2 regions of the Allorhizobium sp. DMC15 genome follow, and region 2 is predicted to be linked to the other one. Evidence: riboswitches for the same ligand, from Rfam matches in the RefSeq annotation. Region 2 holds a riboswitch; the other holds the start of a gene.
What was found. Region 2 has a riboswitch for thiamine pyrophosphate ahead of thiC (phosphomethylpyrimidine synthase ThiC). Riboswitches for the same ligand answer to the same signal wherever they lie in the genome.

Region 1: linked by a shared signal. The riboswitch ahead of thiD (bifunctional hydroxymethylpyrimidine kinase/phosphomethylpyrimidine kinase) and the one ahead of thiC (phosphomethylpyrimidine synthase ThiC) in region 2 are both predicted to bind thiamine pyrophosphate.

The regions. Positions count from the first base shown of each region.
Region 1 is NZ_JBQUZB010000001.1:282,823-290,332, forward strand. It holds gene ACT53S_RS01415 (peptide chain release factor 3) at 1-713, shown strand, start outside; gene ACT53S_RS01420 (HAD-IA family hydrolase) at 789-1,460, opposite strand; TPP riboswitch at 1,579-1,675, shown strand; gene thiD (bifunctional hydroxymethylpyrimidine kinase/phosphomethylpyrimidine kinase) at 1,728-2,552, shown strand; gene ACT53S_RS01430 (GFA family protein) at 2,559-2,954, opposite strand; gene ACT53S_RS01435 (pirin family protein) at 3,024-3,935, opposite strand; gene ACT53S_RS01440 (class II glutamine amidotransferase) at 4,181-5,005, shown strand; gene ACT53S_RS01445 (MmcQ/YjbR family DNA-binding protein) at 5,015-5,368, opposite strand; gene coaBC (bifunctional phosphopantothenoylcysteine decarboxylase/phosphopantothenate--cysteine ligase CoaBC) at 5,365-6,579, opposite strand; gene ACT53S_RS01455 (histidine kinase dimerization/phosphoacceptor domain -containing protein) at 6,672-7,510, opposite strand, start outside.
Region 2 is NZ_JBQUZB010000004.1:199,199-206,708, reverse strand. It holds gene dapF (diaminopimelate epimerase) at 1-315, opposite strand, end outside; gene ACT53S_RS18645 (thiamine phosphate synthase) at 403-1,008, opposite strand; gene ACT53S_RS18640 (thiazole synthase) at 1,005-1,781, opposite strand; gene thiS (sulfur carrier protein ThiS) at 1,783-1,980, opposite strand; gene thiO (glycine oxidase ThiO) at 1,977-2,960, opposite strand; gene thiC (phosphomethylpyrimidine synthase ThiC) at 2,957-4,795, opposite strand; TPP riboswitch at 4,886-5,006, opposite strand; gene ACT53S_RS18620 (MBL fold metallo-hydrolase) at 5,068-6,153, opposite strand; gene ffh (signal recognition particle protein) at 6,461-7,510, shown strand, end outside.

The DNA.
Region 1 (7,510 bases), on a different contig from region 2:
TCGTCTTCAAGATCCAGGCGAACATGGACCCGAACCACCGCGACCGCATCGCTTTTGCCCGCATCTGCTCGGGCAAGCTGGAGCGCGGCATGAAGGCCAAGCTCGCCCGCACCGGCAAGCTGATGGGGCTGACGGCACCGCAATTCTTCTTCGCCTCGCAGCGCCAGCTGGCCGACACCGCCTTTGCCGGTGACGTGGTGGGCATCCCCAACCATGGCACGCTGCGCATCGGCGATACGCTGACCGAAGGCGAAAACCTCGTTTTCCAGGGCGTGCCGAACTTCTCGCCGGAAATCCTGCGCCGCGTGCGGCTGGAGGATGCGATGAAGGCGAAGAAGCTGAAGGAAGCTTTGCAGCAGATGGCGGAAGAAGGCGTCGTCCAGCTCTTCTCGCCGGAAGATGGCTCGCCGGCCATCGTCGGCGTCGTCGGTGCGCTGCAGCTCGACGTGTTGAAGGAACGCCTGTCGGCCGAATACACGCTGCCGGTCTCCTTCGAAATGTCGCGTTTCTCCGTCTGCCGCTGGATCTCGGCCGACAACAAGGATGATCTGGAAAAGTTCATGACCCAGCGACGCGGCGATATCTGCCGCGATCTGGACGGCGATCCCGTCTTCATGGCGCAGGACCAGTTCTCGCTGCGCTACGAGGCGGAGCGTTATCCGGCGATCAAAATGGTCGCGATCAAGGAATATCACGTCGCCAAGGCGGCGTGATCGCCTCACATGTCCGGCATGCGCTCCATGGGGCGCATGCCGCTCTGCGCTCGTGAGACCAGCCTCGCAGCGGCCTTAGCAGTAACGCAGCCGGATCAATCCTTCACCATCGACATCCACCGTCACGCCCTCATAGCCGTGCAGGCTCGGGTGGCGTGTTTCCAGCGGATGTGTATGGGTGGCCGTGATCACCATGACATCGGCGCCGGCCCCTTCGCCGGCCAGCACGCCCGCCATCACATCCTCGAACACCAGGCAATGGGTCGGATCGACGCCCAGTCGCTCTGCGCCCAGCCTGTAGCCGGCCGGATCCGGCTTGCCGATTTTGACGTCTTCCGCCGTGACGATCTTCAGCGGCTGCGGCAGCCCGGCGGCCGCGATCCGGGCGCGGGCAAGCGCCGAGGGCGCCGAGGTGACGATCGCCCAGCGCTCGGCCGGAAGCGCGTTCAGAAACTCGATCGCCCCGGCGATCGGCACGATCCCTTCGACATCCTCGATCTCGCCGCGCTCGATTTCCAGCGCTTCGGCGACGACGTCCACGCCCGGAAGGTTCAGCCCCCGGATCGTATCGATGCCGCGCTTGCCATGCATGGTCGGCAGGAAAGCCTCGACATCGAGCCCCATTTTCGCCGCCCAGCGGCCCCAGACCCGCTCGGCGGCGGCGATCGAGTTGAGCAGCGTTCCGTCCATGTCGAACAGGAAGCCGTGATAGGAGCGGGCGGGAAGAGGCGAGGGGGAAATGGTCAAGAGCGTACACCTGATGCTGGGGGAACGGGAGGCAGGTAACCAATTTGGCGACAAGCGGCAAATGAATTGATCAAAGACAAGTCGCGCCGGTGACAGGCAGACCGGTCTGAGATAGACAGGACGCAGACAGGGGCGTCCGGCGAAAGCCGGGCTGAGAAGCACCCTTTGAACCTGAACCAGATCATGCTGGCGGAGGGAGTCGTTCGGTCTATCCGGCAGTTGGCTGCCCGAGTCCGCCGCCGCTCCACCGTCGAAGGGAGCGCGCCGATGACCAATCCGATCCGCAACGTCCTGTCCATCGCCGGCTCCGATCCCTCCGGTGGTGCCGGCATCCAGGCCGATCTCAAAACCTTTGCCGCCCGGGGCTGTTATGGCATGGCCGTGATCACCGCGCTCACCGCCCAGAACACGCAAGGCGTCTCGGCGGTACGTCCCCTCGATCCGGATTTCGTTGCAGAACAGATCCGCATGGTCTTTGCCGATATCCGCGTCGATGCGGTGAAGATCGGCATGATCGCCAATGCCGGCATTGCGCGGGCCGTTGCAGAAGCCCTGAGCCCTCATCGCGGCATTCCCGTCGTGCTCGATCCGGTGATGATCGCCAAGGGTGGCGCCGCATTGCTCGATCCCGCGGCCGTTACAGTCCTCAAAGAAAGTCTGCTGCCACTCGCAACACTTGTAACCCCCAATCTGCCCGAGGCCGCAGCCCTGCTCGGAGATCCGGAAGCCTCCGACCGCCGCATCATGGAATCCCAGGCCGTGCGGCTGACGGCGCTTGGGGCGAAAGGCGTGCTGGTCAAGGGCGGGCATCTCGCCGGTCACGAAAGTCCCGATGTTCTGGTGGCGGAGGGGCAGGTGACCTGGTTCGAGGCATCCCGCATTGCCACGCCCAACACCCATGGCACCGGTTGCTCGCTGTCCAGCGCGCTCGCGGCGGAACTTGCCAAGGGGCTCGAACCGCAGGACGCGGTGCGTGCCGCAAAGGCATGGCTTAAAGAGGCTGTGCGCACCTCGGGTAGTTTGTCTGTCGGATCGGGCCATGGCCCGGTGCACCATTTCCACGCCCTGTGGTCGGTCGATTCGAGGAACTGAAAATTTTCAGCTGTCGGCGTGGCACTCGAGGTCGCGGATATCGAAGACGAAGGGCAGGGCGGAGCTCAGCCATGACTGGTGGTGAGGCTTGAGCTCCCGTCGCTGGTCAATGGTGCCGAGCCGGATACCGATGGCCCCGTCGGCGCTTTCGCGCCAGAGCGGCGAACCGCAGTTGCCGCAGAAGAACTGGTCGCTCGGCTTTCCGCTCTCACCGAATTTGCGGTAGCGCCGTGGTTCCCCGCAGACGAGGCCAAGACTGCCGGGGAGGGCTGCAGCCGTCACGCGATAGGCAGACCCGGTCAGGCGTTGGCAATCGGTACAATGACAGATCCCGATCCGCAGCGGATCGATCTCCGCGTCGTAGCGAACTTCGCCGCACTGGCATGATCCCGTCACCCGCATGGCATCCTCCGGGCAAAGAAAAGCCCGGCGCTGGAGGACGCCGGGCGAGATGAACTTGACTGCGGGAGGTTAATGATCGGCCTTGATGAAAGTTCCGTTCTGCAGCTCTTTCATCGCCTGCATCAGTTCTTCGCGGCTGTTCATGACGATCGGGCCATGCCAGGCGACCGGCTCCTTGATCGGCTTGCCGGTGACGAGAAGGAAGCGGATGCCCTTCTCGCCGGCCTGAACGGTGATCTCGTCACCGGTGTCGAAGACGACGAGCGTGCGATTGCCGGAGAGGTCGCGGATGTTGAGCTCCTCGCCCATATACTCCTTCTCCACCTTCACGCCGAAGGGTTTCGACGCATCGCGGAACGAGCCGGAGCCGGCGAAGATATAGGCAAAAGCTGAGCGGTAGGTATCGACGGGGAAGGTTTTGCGCTTGCCCGGCGGCACCGAGATGTCGAGATAGACGGGCTCTGCGGCAATGCCGTCGACAGGGCCGCTCTTGCCCCAGAAGTCACCACAGATGACCCGCACGGATGTGCCGTCGTCATCCACGACAACAGGAATGTCGGCCGACTTGATGTCCTGGTAGCGCGGCTTGGTCATCTTCAGCGAGGATGGCAGGTTCGCCCAGAGCTGGAAGCCATGCATGCGTCCGGCAAAATCGCCCTTCGGCATCTCCTGGTGCATGATGCCGCTACCGGCCGTCATCCATTGCAGGTCGCCGGCGCCCAGCATGCCCTGATTGCCCAGGCTGTCGCCATGTTCGACGGTGCCGGCCAGCACATAGGTGATCGTCTCGATGCCGCGATGCGGATGCCAGGGAAAGCCGCGGATGTAATCGCCCGGATCGTCGTTGCGGAAATCGTCCATCATCAGGAAGGGGTCGGTCATCGACGGATCGCCGAAGCCGAACACGCGGTGCAGCTTCACGCCGGCACCTTCCATGGTCGGAGTGGCGCGGCTCTCATGCTTGACGGGACGAATGGACATCGGGACTGGCTCCTCGGGCCGAAATGCGTTGATTGAGGCGCAATATAGCCGCTCTTCCCCGTGGCTGCAGCAGGGCCGGACGGAACGCAGTGTTCACATTTGCTCGTGCTGCACTGCAGAAAACAATTGCTGCCGCCGACAAATTTCTGTCATGAAAGTGGAGATGTTTGCGAATCGTTAGTTTATCAGGCGAACACTGGCGTCGGGCAGCCTTCGTGTCGGCGCCTTCCGGAGTTGTGAAACGCATGTGTCGTTGGGCAGCCTATCGCGGAGAAGCGATCTTCCTTGAGGAACTCGTCACCTCGCCTGCCCACTCGCTCATCGAACAGTCCCATTGTGCGACTCGCGCCAAGACCGCGACCAATGCCGACGGTTTCGGCATTGCCTGGTATGGGGACCGGCCGGAACCGGGTCGTTTCCGCGACGTCCTGCCGGCTTGGTCCGACTGCAATCTGAAAAGCCTCGCCCGCCAGATTCGCTCGCCGCTCTTCCTCGCCCATGTCCGTGCCGCCACCCACGGCTCGACCCGCCGCGACAACTGCCATCCCTTCGTGCATGACACCTGGTCCTTCATGCACAATGGCCAGATCGACCATTTCGACCGCATCCGCCGGCCGATGGAAGCCATGCTCGACGACGCGCATTTCAATGCCCGCGTCGGCACGACGGACAGCGAGCTGCTTTTCCTGCTCGCCCTGCAGTTCGGCCTCAGGGAGCGCCCGCTGGCAGCCATGAGCGAGGCGGTCGGCTTCGTCGAGCAGATCAGCCTGCATTTGACCGGCGCAGCCCGCGTCCGCATGACCGCAGCCTTTTCGGACGGCGACACGCTCTATGCCGTTCGCTATTCCACCGACGAATTCGCCCCGACGCTCTATGCTGCGCCCATGGGGCCGAAGGGCAGCTACTGCCTCGTGTCCGAACCGCTCAACGACGAAGCCGACACCTGGGTGGAAATTCCGCCTTCGAGTGCCGTCATCCTGAGCGCCAAGGGCCTGGAGGCCGCGGAGTTCAAGCCGGTATCGGCACGGATCGACATGCCACAGATCCGGTCGGTCGCGCTTGCCGGTTGATCTCCGGCCTCAGTCGTCGATCCCCAGTTCCCGCCGGAGCTTGCGTGTCAGGCTGCCAGCGACAGCTCGGTAGGATCGCTGCAGATATTCCGTAAGCTCGGCCTCTTGAAGCTCCGTATCCGGGGCGACGCTCACCCATTTCCGCTTGGCGAAATAGGGCGCCTGCGAGACGCCCTGCAAGGCGGTCAAAATCTCGAAGCTTTCCTCGCTGACTTTGAAGGCCAGGTGCCGGTCGTTGTCGGACAGCAGGCCAAAAACCTTGTCCCCGACTTTGCCGACCCGGCTATCCCACTGGTCGACTTGGCTGGTGGCCGGAAGGCTCTCGACAAAAGCGGTAAATCCGTCGCGGGTGAAGAGGCTCATGCCGAGGCACCCGACATTTGCGTGGCGATCCACAGCGCCAGTCGCTCGGCCACGTCCTCCTTCGACAGGTCCGGCCACGCTTCCACGCCGTCGCGCGTGATCAGCTGCACGCGGTTGCGGTCTCCGCCCATGATGCCGGTCTGTGGCGAAACGTCGTTGGCCACGATCAGATCCGCCCCCTTGCGTTCGAGCTTCGCCCGCCCGTTCTCTTCCACGTTCTGCGTTTCCGCCGCAAAGCCCACCACGAGGCGCGGCCGTTTCGCGTGATGGCCCACGGTCTTCAGGATGTCGGGGTTCTCGGTTAGCATCAATGGTGGCGGCGCTTCGCCCGGCTGCTTCTTGATTTTCTGTTCGGAACCTGAGGCCACGCGCCAGTCGGCAACGGCCGCGACCATCACGGCGATATCCGCCGGGAGATTGGCGATGACGGCATCGCGCATCTCCTCTGCCCGCTCCACATGCAGAACCTGCACACCGACCGGGTCGGCGATGGTCACCGGCCCGGATACCAGCGTTACCTCCGCGCCGAGCCGGGCGAGTGCTGCGGCAATGGCATGCCCCTGCTTCCCCGACGAACGGTTGGCGATGTAGCGCACCGGATCGATCGGCTCATGGGTCGGGCCTGATGTCACGACGGCCTTGAGGCCGGCGAGCGGCTTCGGCCCGGATAGAAGGTCTTCCGCCGCGGTGACGATTTCCAGTGGTTCGGCCATCCGGCCCACACCGCGCTCGCCGCTCTCGGCCATCTCGCCCGCCATCGGGCCGATCATCGTGACCCCGTCCCCCTTCAGCGTCGCGACATTGCGCCGGGTTGCGGCATTGTCCCACATCTTCGGGTTCATCGCCGGCGCGATGAGAATGGGCCGATCGCTGGCAAGCAGCACGGCGGAAGCGAGATCATCCGCAAGCCCATGCGCCATCTTCGCCATCAGGTCGGCCGTGGCCGGTGCCACCAGGACCAGGTCGCAGTCCCGCGCCAGCCGGATATGGCCGACATCCTGCTCGTCCTCGCGGGAAAACAGATCGAGATAGACATGGCTCGCCGAAAGCGCGCCGACGGCAAGCGGGGTCACGAATTCCTGCGCCGCCCGCGTCATGATCGGGGTCACCTTTGCGCCACGCTCGCGCAGCCTGCGGATCAGGTCCAGGCTTTTATAGGCGGCGATACCGCCGGCGATAATCAAAACGATGCGTTTACCGGCCAAGGTCATGAAAGTAGGGCCCCTTTTGTCGGTGCGACCCTAGCGCAAATCGGCTCAGAGGCAAACGCCGTCACGTGTTCCTGGTAAACGGTCGAGCCGGATCAGGCGGTCACGTCGAGCTTCAGCGGCACCTCGGCCACCGTGCCCGCCTGCCCCTCCAGATAACGCAGCCCATCGCCCAGCGTAGACGCCATCGACTTGACGATCCGACTGCCGAGCCCGGTCCCCTTCGGTGCGTCATCGGGATTCATGCCGATCCCGTCGTCCTCGACCCGCAGCATGGCCTCCTCTTCGGAGAGCCGCTTGAGATGGACGCGGATGTCACCGTTTTCGCCGGGCGCATAGGCATATTTATAGGCATTGGTGACGAGTTCGGTGACGATCATGCCCACCGAGACCGCCTTGTCGGCACTCATGGAGATATGGTCGGCATCGAGCATCAGCCGCATCGGCTTTTCCGCGCTGCTCAGCGAATTCGATAGCTCCGCGGTCAGCCGCCCGAGATACCGGTCGAGTTCGACACGGCTCACGTCGTCGGAGGTGTAGAGGCTGCGATGCATGCCGGCGATCGCGGTGATGCGGGCCTGCGTCTCGGCGAGTTCCGCCTTCACCTCTTCGCTGCGCGCGCTGGAAATCTGCAGCCGGAGCAGGCTGGCGACGAGGGCAAGCGAGTTGGCGACGCGGTGATTGACCTCGGCGAGCAGAGCTTCCGCCCGCTCCTTGGCCAGGCGGATTTCTTCATCCGCCCGCTCCTTGGCGGCGCGCAGCTGTGCATTCGCGATCGACTGCTCGATGGCGCTCGTCAGCAGCGACAGAAAGTCCTCGCTGACCGTCTTGATGACGTAATCGGCAGCCCCTGCCTTGATTGCCTCGATGGCGATCTGCGCCTCGTTCGAGCCGGTCACGTAGACGACAGGCAGATCGACCCGCGTCTCCCGCA
Region 2 (7,510 bases):
CAGGATGCCGGCAATGGTCTGGAAGGTGAAGCTCTTGCGGCCGGTTTCGCTGGCAAGGGCCTGCACCACGCAGCGCGTGCCATTGCCGCAGGCCTGGGCCTTCGAGCCGTCGCAATTCAGGATGTCGATATAGGCGTCGGTGCCGTCGAGCTTGGGATCATGGATCGCCATGATCTGGTCGAAGGCGGTCGCCGGGTCCGCAGCGAGCGCAATTGCGGCAGCCGGCGTCACCCGGTCGGTGCGACCGCGCATGTCGACGACCAGGATCTTGTTGCCAAGCCCGTTCATCCTCGCGAATTCGACCCGATCCGACATCGTCACTCCAGAAAGCTGCGTTTTCAGCCTATATGGCGGAAAAGCAGCCGAATTACCAGTAGAGCGGCCAAAACCGCACATGCATGGTCAACGCCAACGCGCGGTTACCTCAAGCCATTCCCGGGTTCGCGCCTCGGGTTCGGCATGCAAGGTGATGTCGGTGACGACGGCCGCACTGTCTGCCCCTGCTGAGAAGACGCCGGGCAGCCGGTCGGGACGAAGTCCGCCGATCGCAACCAGGGGCACGGGAGCGATCTTTTCCTTCCACACCGTTAGCCGTTCCAGACCCTGCGGCGCCCAGGGCATCTTCTTCAGGATCGTCGGATAGACGGGGCCGAGGGCGACATAGTCAGGCTCGGCGGCCAGCGCCGTTTCGAGTTCGGCCTCCTCATGGGTCGAGAGGCCAAGCTTCAGGCCCGCGCTGCGGATCGCTGCGAGATCGGCCGTTGCCAGATCCTCCTGGCCGAGATGGACGAAGTCGCAGGCCTCGTCGATGGCGATCTGCCAGAAGTCGTTGACGATGAGTTGGCAGCCGTGGTCGGCACAGCATTGCTTGGCGCGGCGGATGTGCTGGCGAAGCACGCTTTCCTCGGCGTCCTTCATCCGCAACTGCACCAGCTTGACGCCTAGCGGCACCAGCCGCTCGATCCAGTCGGCACTGTCGACGATCAGGTAGAAGGGATCGAGCTTCATGCGAAGACCCCCTTTCCGATGACGGGTGTTGACGGTACCGCCATGTCGCGCGGCCCCAGCATGCCAGCGTGATGCGCAGCATGTCCTGCCTCGATCGCCTTGGCAAAAGCCTCGGCCATATCAGGCGGATCGCCGGCCGAGGCAACGGCGGTGTTGAGCAGCACGGCGTCATAGCCGAGCTCCATCACTTCAGTCGCATGGGACGGACGACCGATACCGGCATCGACGATCAGCGGCACGTCGGGGAACTCTGCCCGCATGGATCTGAGTGCCGGCAGATTCTGCGCCCCCATGGCGCTGCCGATCGGCGCGCACCAAGGCATCAGCACGCGACAGCCGGCGGCGAGCAGCTTCTCCCCGACCACCAGATCGTCCGTGGTATAGGGGAAAACCTCGAAGCCCTCGGAACCGAGGATCTTCGCCGCTTCCACGAGTTCGAAAACGTCGGGCTGCAGCGTGTCGTGATGGCCGATGACCTCAAGCTTGATCCAGCTGGTGCCGAAGACCTCCCGCGCCATCTTTGCCGTCAGCACCGCCTCGCGGGCGCTGTGGCAGCCGGCGGTGTTGGGCAGGACATGGACGCCAAGATCGCGGATCAGCTGGAAGAAAGCGCCACCCGCCTTGCCGCCTGCTGTCTCCCGGCGCAGCGAAACGGTGACGATCTCGGTTTTCGATCGCCGCACGGCCTCCGCCAGGATCGCCGGCGAGGGGTAGCGCGCGGTGCCGAGCAGGAGGCGTGAGGAGACGGTCTTGCCGTAGAGTTCGAGTGTCATCTCAACCTCCCTGCATGGGCGAAAGGATCTCGATCCGGTCGCCCTCCTTCAACGCATGCGACGACCGTTCCTGGCGATGGACCAGGTCGCCATTGACGGCGGTTGCCAGCCAGTCGCCCTCGTAGTCTAGCTTCAAGAGCAGATCGGCGAGACTGCCTGCATCAAGCTCCAGGGCTTCTCCGTTGACGGTGAGCTTCATGCGCTCCTCCTTCTCTCAGATGCGTGTGTGGTCGTGAGCCTGTCCGCCGCCTCTCGTGCCAGTGCCGGGGCTAGCAGAAAGCCGTGGCGGTGCATGCCGGCGACCGCCAGGCCTTCGGAGGTTTCGATGAGGCGGGGCACATTGTCCGGGAAGGCCGGGCGGATGCCGGTGCCGGTTTCCACGATGCGCGCCTCGGCAAAGGCCGGGTGCAGCGCATAGGCGGTGTTGAGCAACTCCATCATCGAACGCGCCGTGATCGGCCCGTCATCCTCAGCCTCGATCATGGTCGCGCCCAGCATGAACAGCCCGTTGCCGCGCGGCACGATGTAGAGGGGGTGGCGGGGATGCAGGAGGCGCACGGGACGCGAGAGCGTGACGTCACCCGTCTCCAGATAGAGCATCTCCCCGCGTACGCCGCGCAATCCGTCGATCTCTCCGATCGCCTGTGGTCCCCGGCAATCCACGACGCTCGCATAGTCTGCCGCATCACCGGCCTCCTCCCCGAAGCGGAAGGAGACACCGAGCTGCCGCGCCGCCTGATACAGACCCCGGAGAGCCTTGCTGGGATCGAGATGAGCCTCCTCTGAAAAGAAGAGGCCGTTGCTGAAGCGCTCAGCGAGATCCGGCTCGAGCTCTACGATCTCGTCCTCGCCCAGCCAGCGATGGCCGCGCGTGCGGGTCGCAAAGCGTTTGAGGTCGGCGAGATCGCGGGGATTGGCCAGCACGAGCGTGCCTCGGCGTTGGACGAGACCTGGCACGGCCTCGTTCCACCAGTCAACAGCGGAAAGGCCTGATGTCAGCACGATCTCTTCCGCCGCCTCCCGCTCGCAATAGGGGGCGAGCATGCCGCCCGCCCGATGGGAGGCGCCAAGCCCGATATCGGCCCGGCGCTCCACCACCTCGACAGGGATACCTCTACGTGCCAGTTCCAGCGCCGTCGCGAGCCCCGCGACACCGGCGCCCTTCACGAGAACGGTCATGGCCGCTCTCCCGTTTCGAGCGCCGCGACCTCGTCCGCCGTCATGTAGAGATCGCCGCCGGCCCGGTATTTCTCCGCCATGGCGGTCAGCCCCTCCTTCTGGGCCTCTGCTCGGATGTCATGCGAGATGCGCATCGAGCAGAATTTCGGCCCGCACATCGAGCAGAAATGCGCGACCTTGTGCGCCTCCTTCGGCAGGGTCTCGTCATGCATCGAGCGCGCCGTCTCCGGGTCGAGCGACAGGTTGAACTGGTCTTCCCAGCGGAACTCGAAACGGGCACGGCTGAGTGCATCGTCGCGCAGCTGCGCCGCCGGGTGCCCCTTGGCGAGATCGGCAGCATGGGCCGCGATCTTGTAGGTGATGACACCGGTTTTTACGTCGTCGCGGTCGGGCAGTCCCAGATGCTCCTTCGGCGTGACATAGCAGAGCATGGCCGTGCCGAACCAGCCGATCATCGCGGCACCAATGCCGGAGGTGATGTGGTCGTAGCCGGGTGCAATATCCGTCGTCAGCGGCCCCAGCGTATAGAAGGGGGCCTCGCCGCAGGTCTTCAGCTGCTTGTCCATGTTCTCCTTGATCTTGTGCATGGGAACATGGCCGGGTCCCTCGATCATCACCTGGCAATCCTTGCCCCAAGCGATCTGCGTCAGCTCACCCAGCGTCTCCAGTTCGGCAAACTGGGCGGCATCATTGGCATCGGCAATCGAGCCGGGGCGCAGTCCATCGCCCAGCGAGAAGGAGACGTCGTAGGCGCGGCAGATGTCGCAGATCTCTTCGAAATGCTCGTAGAGGAAGCTCTCCTTGTGATGATGCAGGCACCACTTGGCCATGATCGAACCGCCGCGCGAAACGATGCCGGTGACGCGGTTGACTGTGAGCGGGATGTAATGCAGCCGGACGCCGGCATGGATGGTGAAGTAGTCGACGCCCTGCTCGGCCTGCTCGATCAGCGTGTCGCGATAGACCTCCCAGGTCAGGTCCTCGGCGATACCGCCGACCTTTTCCAGCGCCTGGTAAAGCGGAACGGTGCCGATCGGCACGGGCGAATTGCGGATGATCCAGTCGCGGATGTTGTGAATGTTGCGGCCGGTCGAGAGATCCATGACCGTGTCGGCGCCCCAGCGGATCGCCCAGACCATCTTCTCGACTTCCTCGGCCATGGAAGAGGTGACAGCCGAGTTGCCGATATTGGCGTTGATCTTCACCAGGAAATTCCGGCCGATGATCATCGGCTCCAGTTCCGGGTGGTTGATGTTGGCCGGGATGATCGCCCGGCCGGAGGCGATCTCCTGGCGGACGAATTCCGGCGTGACGTGATCCGGGATTGCGGCGCCAAAGCTTTCGCCGTCACGGACGAGCGCTTCCTTCGCGGCTTTGCGGCCGAGGTTTTCGCGGATCGCTACATATTCCATTTCCGGCGTGATGATTCCGGCGCGGGCATAGGCAAGCTGCGTCACCGCCTTGCCGCCCGTTGCGCGCAGCGGGCGATGATTCACGGGAAACACAGGCGTCATTTTCTCGGCAGAGACGAAGCCGTTGTCCTCGGGCTTCACGGCACGGCCGTCATAGGCCTCGACATCGCCGCGTGCCCTAACCCAGGCTGTCCGGTGCCGGGCAAGTCCCTGATCGATGGCGATGGTCGCCTGTGGGTCGGTATAGGCACCCGAAGCGTCATAGACATTCACAGGCGGTTCGCCGGAGGTCGGATGCAGCGCGATCTGGCGCAGGGGCACGCGGATGTCCGGGTGCATGCCGCCTGCCAGGAAGATCTTGGTCGAAGCGGGAAGCGGCCCGGTGGTGACGTCGGGCTTTGGGAAGTTAGGGGCAATGTTCATCATGGAGCTCCAAGTGTTCAGGTTGGAGACCCAGTCATGTCAGCCGGAATGATGGAAAGACGCCACGGGATTCGGGTTTCGAATCGTCGTTTTGCAGCGCTCGCACCGTCCCTACGCCAGTATGAACTGGATCAGGTTCAACGGGTCACCGCGCTGCCTGTTCGGCGTAGCGATATCTCAGCCCCTTGTCGGGACACCCCTGGTGAATGCGTGAAGTGTGGTCAAAAGGGAGAGCCGTGTCAACGCGGCTCGTGTCTCTTGGGTCTTGCCCCTCAAGCGTTTGTGAGAGGCACCTCGAACTGCTGGCCGGGTCGCAGGCCCTTGAAACGCTCATTGCCGATACCGGCCGCAGACATGGCCGTCACAAGCGCCTTCGGCGGATCGTCGATGCCTTCATTGGTCAGCTGGAAGGTGCCGAAATGGTGGCCGATGCCGAAGGCTGCACCGCTCAAGCGGAACCCTGCGATCGCTTCTTCCGGGTTCTGATGCTGCGCCTTCATGAACCAGCGCGGCTCATAGGCGCCGATCGGCATGATGGCGACCCGGATGTCACCATGTTTCGCCCTGATTTCGCGGTAATGCTTGCCCTCGGCATAGCCGGTGTCACCGATATGGTAGATCTTCCCGCCTGGAGTTTCGATGACAAAGGCGGCCCAGAGCGCCATGCGCCGGTCGCCCATGCCGCGCGCCGACCAGTGATGGCAGGGCTCGCAATGGATGACGACACCGTTGTTGACTTCTAGGCGATCACCCCAGTCCATCACATTAGCCACGATCTCAGGTACGTCGTCGCGGATGATGGTGTCATTGCCGAGCGGGGTCACGATCCGTGGCTTGTCCCGTTCGACAAGGCGTTTCAGCGTGGCGATGTCGAGATGGTCGTAGTGGTTGTGCGTCACGATGACGATGTCGATCTTCGGCAGATCATCGAAATCGACACCCGGCGGATTGTTGCGCTTCGGCCCGGCAAAGGAGACCGGGCTTGCGCGTTCCGACCAGACCGGGTCGGTCAGGATGTTCAGCCCTGCCGTCTGGATGAGCAGGGTCGCATGACCGACCATGGTGACGACAAGCCGGCTTCCTTCGACACGCGGCTCAGGCTTGGTCGTGACGAAATCCGCAGCTGTCACCGCCTTGGGCCAGGCGATCTTGCCGCCTTCGAACTGCCAGCGTAGGAGATCGGTAAAGCCGCGAGGCTCTTCGCCGCCCGGGTTGAAGAACACCTTGCCGTCGAAATGATCCGACAGGGGCCCGGTATAATAGCGGTTGCCCGCCTGCGCTTCGCGCATGCCGAGACCTCCCAGCGTTGCGGCAACAAGGCCGAAGCCCGACCATTTGAGAAAGCTGCGTCTGTTCATGGCTCACCCATATGTGGTTTCGTCAATTCTACGGCAATAGGCTCCTGGCAGATCGCCGGCTGTGGCGGAATCCCCGAAAATCGGGACTTCGCTTGACTTCCCGGGCGTTTTCCTGTTTATCCGCCGCAATCTGCGAAGAGACGAGAACTCCGAGCCGCCGACCGGGACCCGAGAAGGTATAAAGAGATCCCGGAGGTCAACACCCGACAGCGCGTTGCGCCCTCGGGTGCTTTTTGGCTTTGCGTCTTGTTTTCCGCGTAGAGAAGACCGAGGTTTGGGTTTCCCCGAACCATGCAAGGAAGAGCCGATGTTTGAGAACCTCCAGGACCGTCTTGGATCCATTCTGAATGGACTGACCGGCCGTGGCGCACTGTCCGAGGCGGATGTCTCGGCCGCTCTGCGCGAGGTCCGTCGTGCCCTTCTGGAAGCCGACGTGGCGCTGGAAGTGGTCCGCGCCTTCACCGACAAGGTCCGCGAAAAGGCCGTCGGTGCGGCGGTTCTGAAGTCGATCAAGCCCGGGCAGATGGTCGTCAAGATCGTCCATGACGAGCTGGTGGAGATGCTTGGCACGGAAGGGGTTTCCATCGACCTCAATGCCGCAGCCCCCGTCGTCATCATGATGGTCGGTCTGCAGGGATCGGGTAAGACGACCACCACCGGCAAGATCGCCAAGCGCCTGACCGATCGCGAGAAGAAGAAGGTCCTGATGGCCTCGCTCGACACGCGTCGACCGGCTGCCCAGGAACAGCTTCGCCAGCTCGGCGTGCAGACCGGCATCGATACCCTGCCGATCATCGCCGGCCAATCGCCCACCGATATTGCATCGCGTGCTGTGCAGGCGGCCAAGCTCGGCGGCCATGACGTGGTGATCCTCGACACCGCCGGCCGCACGCATATCGACGAGCCTCTGATGATCGAGATGGCCGAGATCAAGTCTCGCGCCAAGCCGCATGAAATCCTGCTCGTCGCCGACTCGCTGACCGGCCAGGACGCGGTCAATCTCGCGCGCAATTTCGACGAACGCGTCGGAATCACCGGCCTCGTTTTGACCCGCATGGACGGCGACGGCCGTGGCGGTGCAGCGCTCTCGATGCGTGCCGTCACCGGCAAGCCGATCAAGCTGATCGGTGTCGGCGAAAAGATGACGGAACTCGACGAGTTCCACCCGCGCCGTATCGCCGACCGTATCCTCGGCATGGGCGATATCGTTTCGCTGGTCGAAAAGGCCGCCGAGAACATCGATGCGGAAAAAGCCCGCGCCATGGCCGAGAAGATGGCCAAGGGCAAGTTCGACCTCAACGACCTCGCCGAGCAGATCAAGCAGATGCAGGCCATGGGCGGCATGGGCGGGATCATG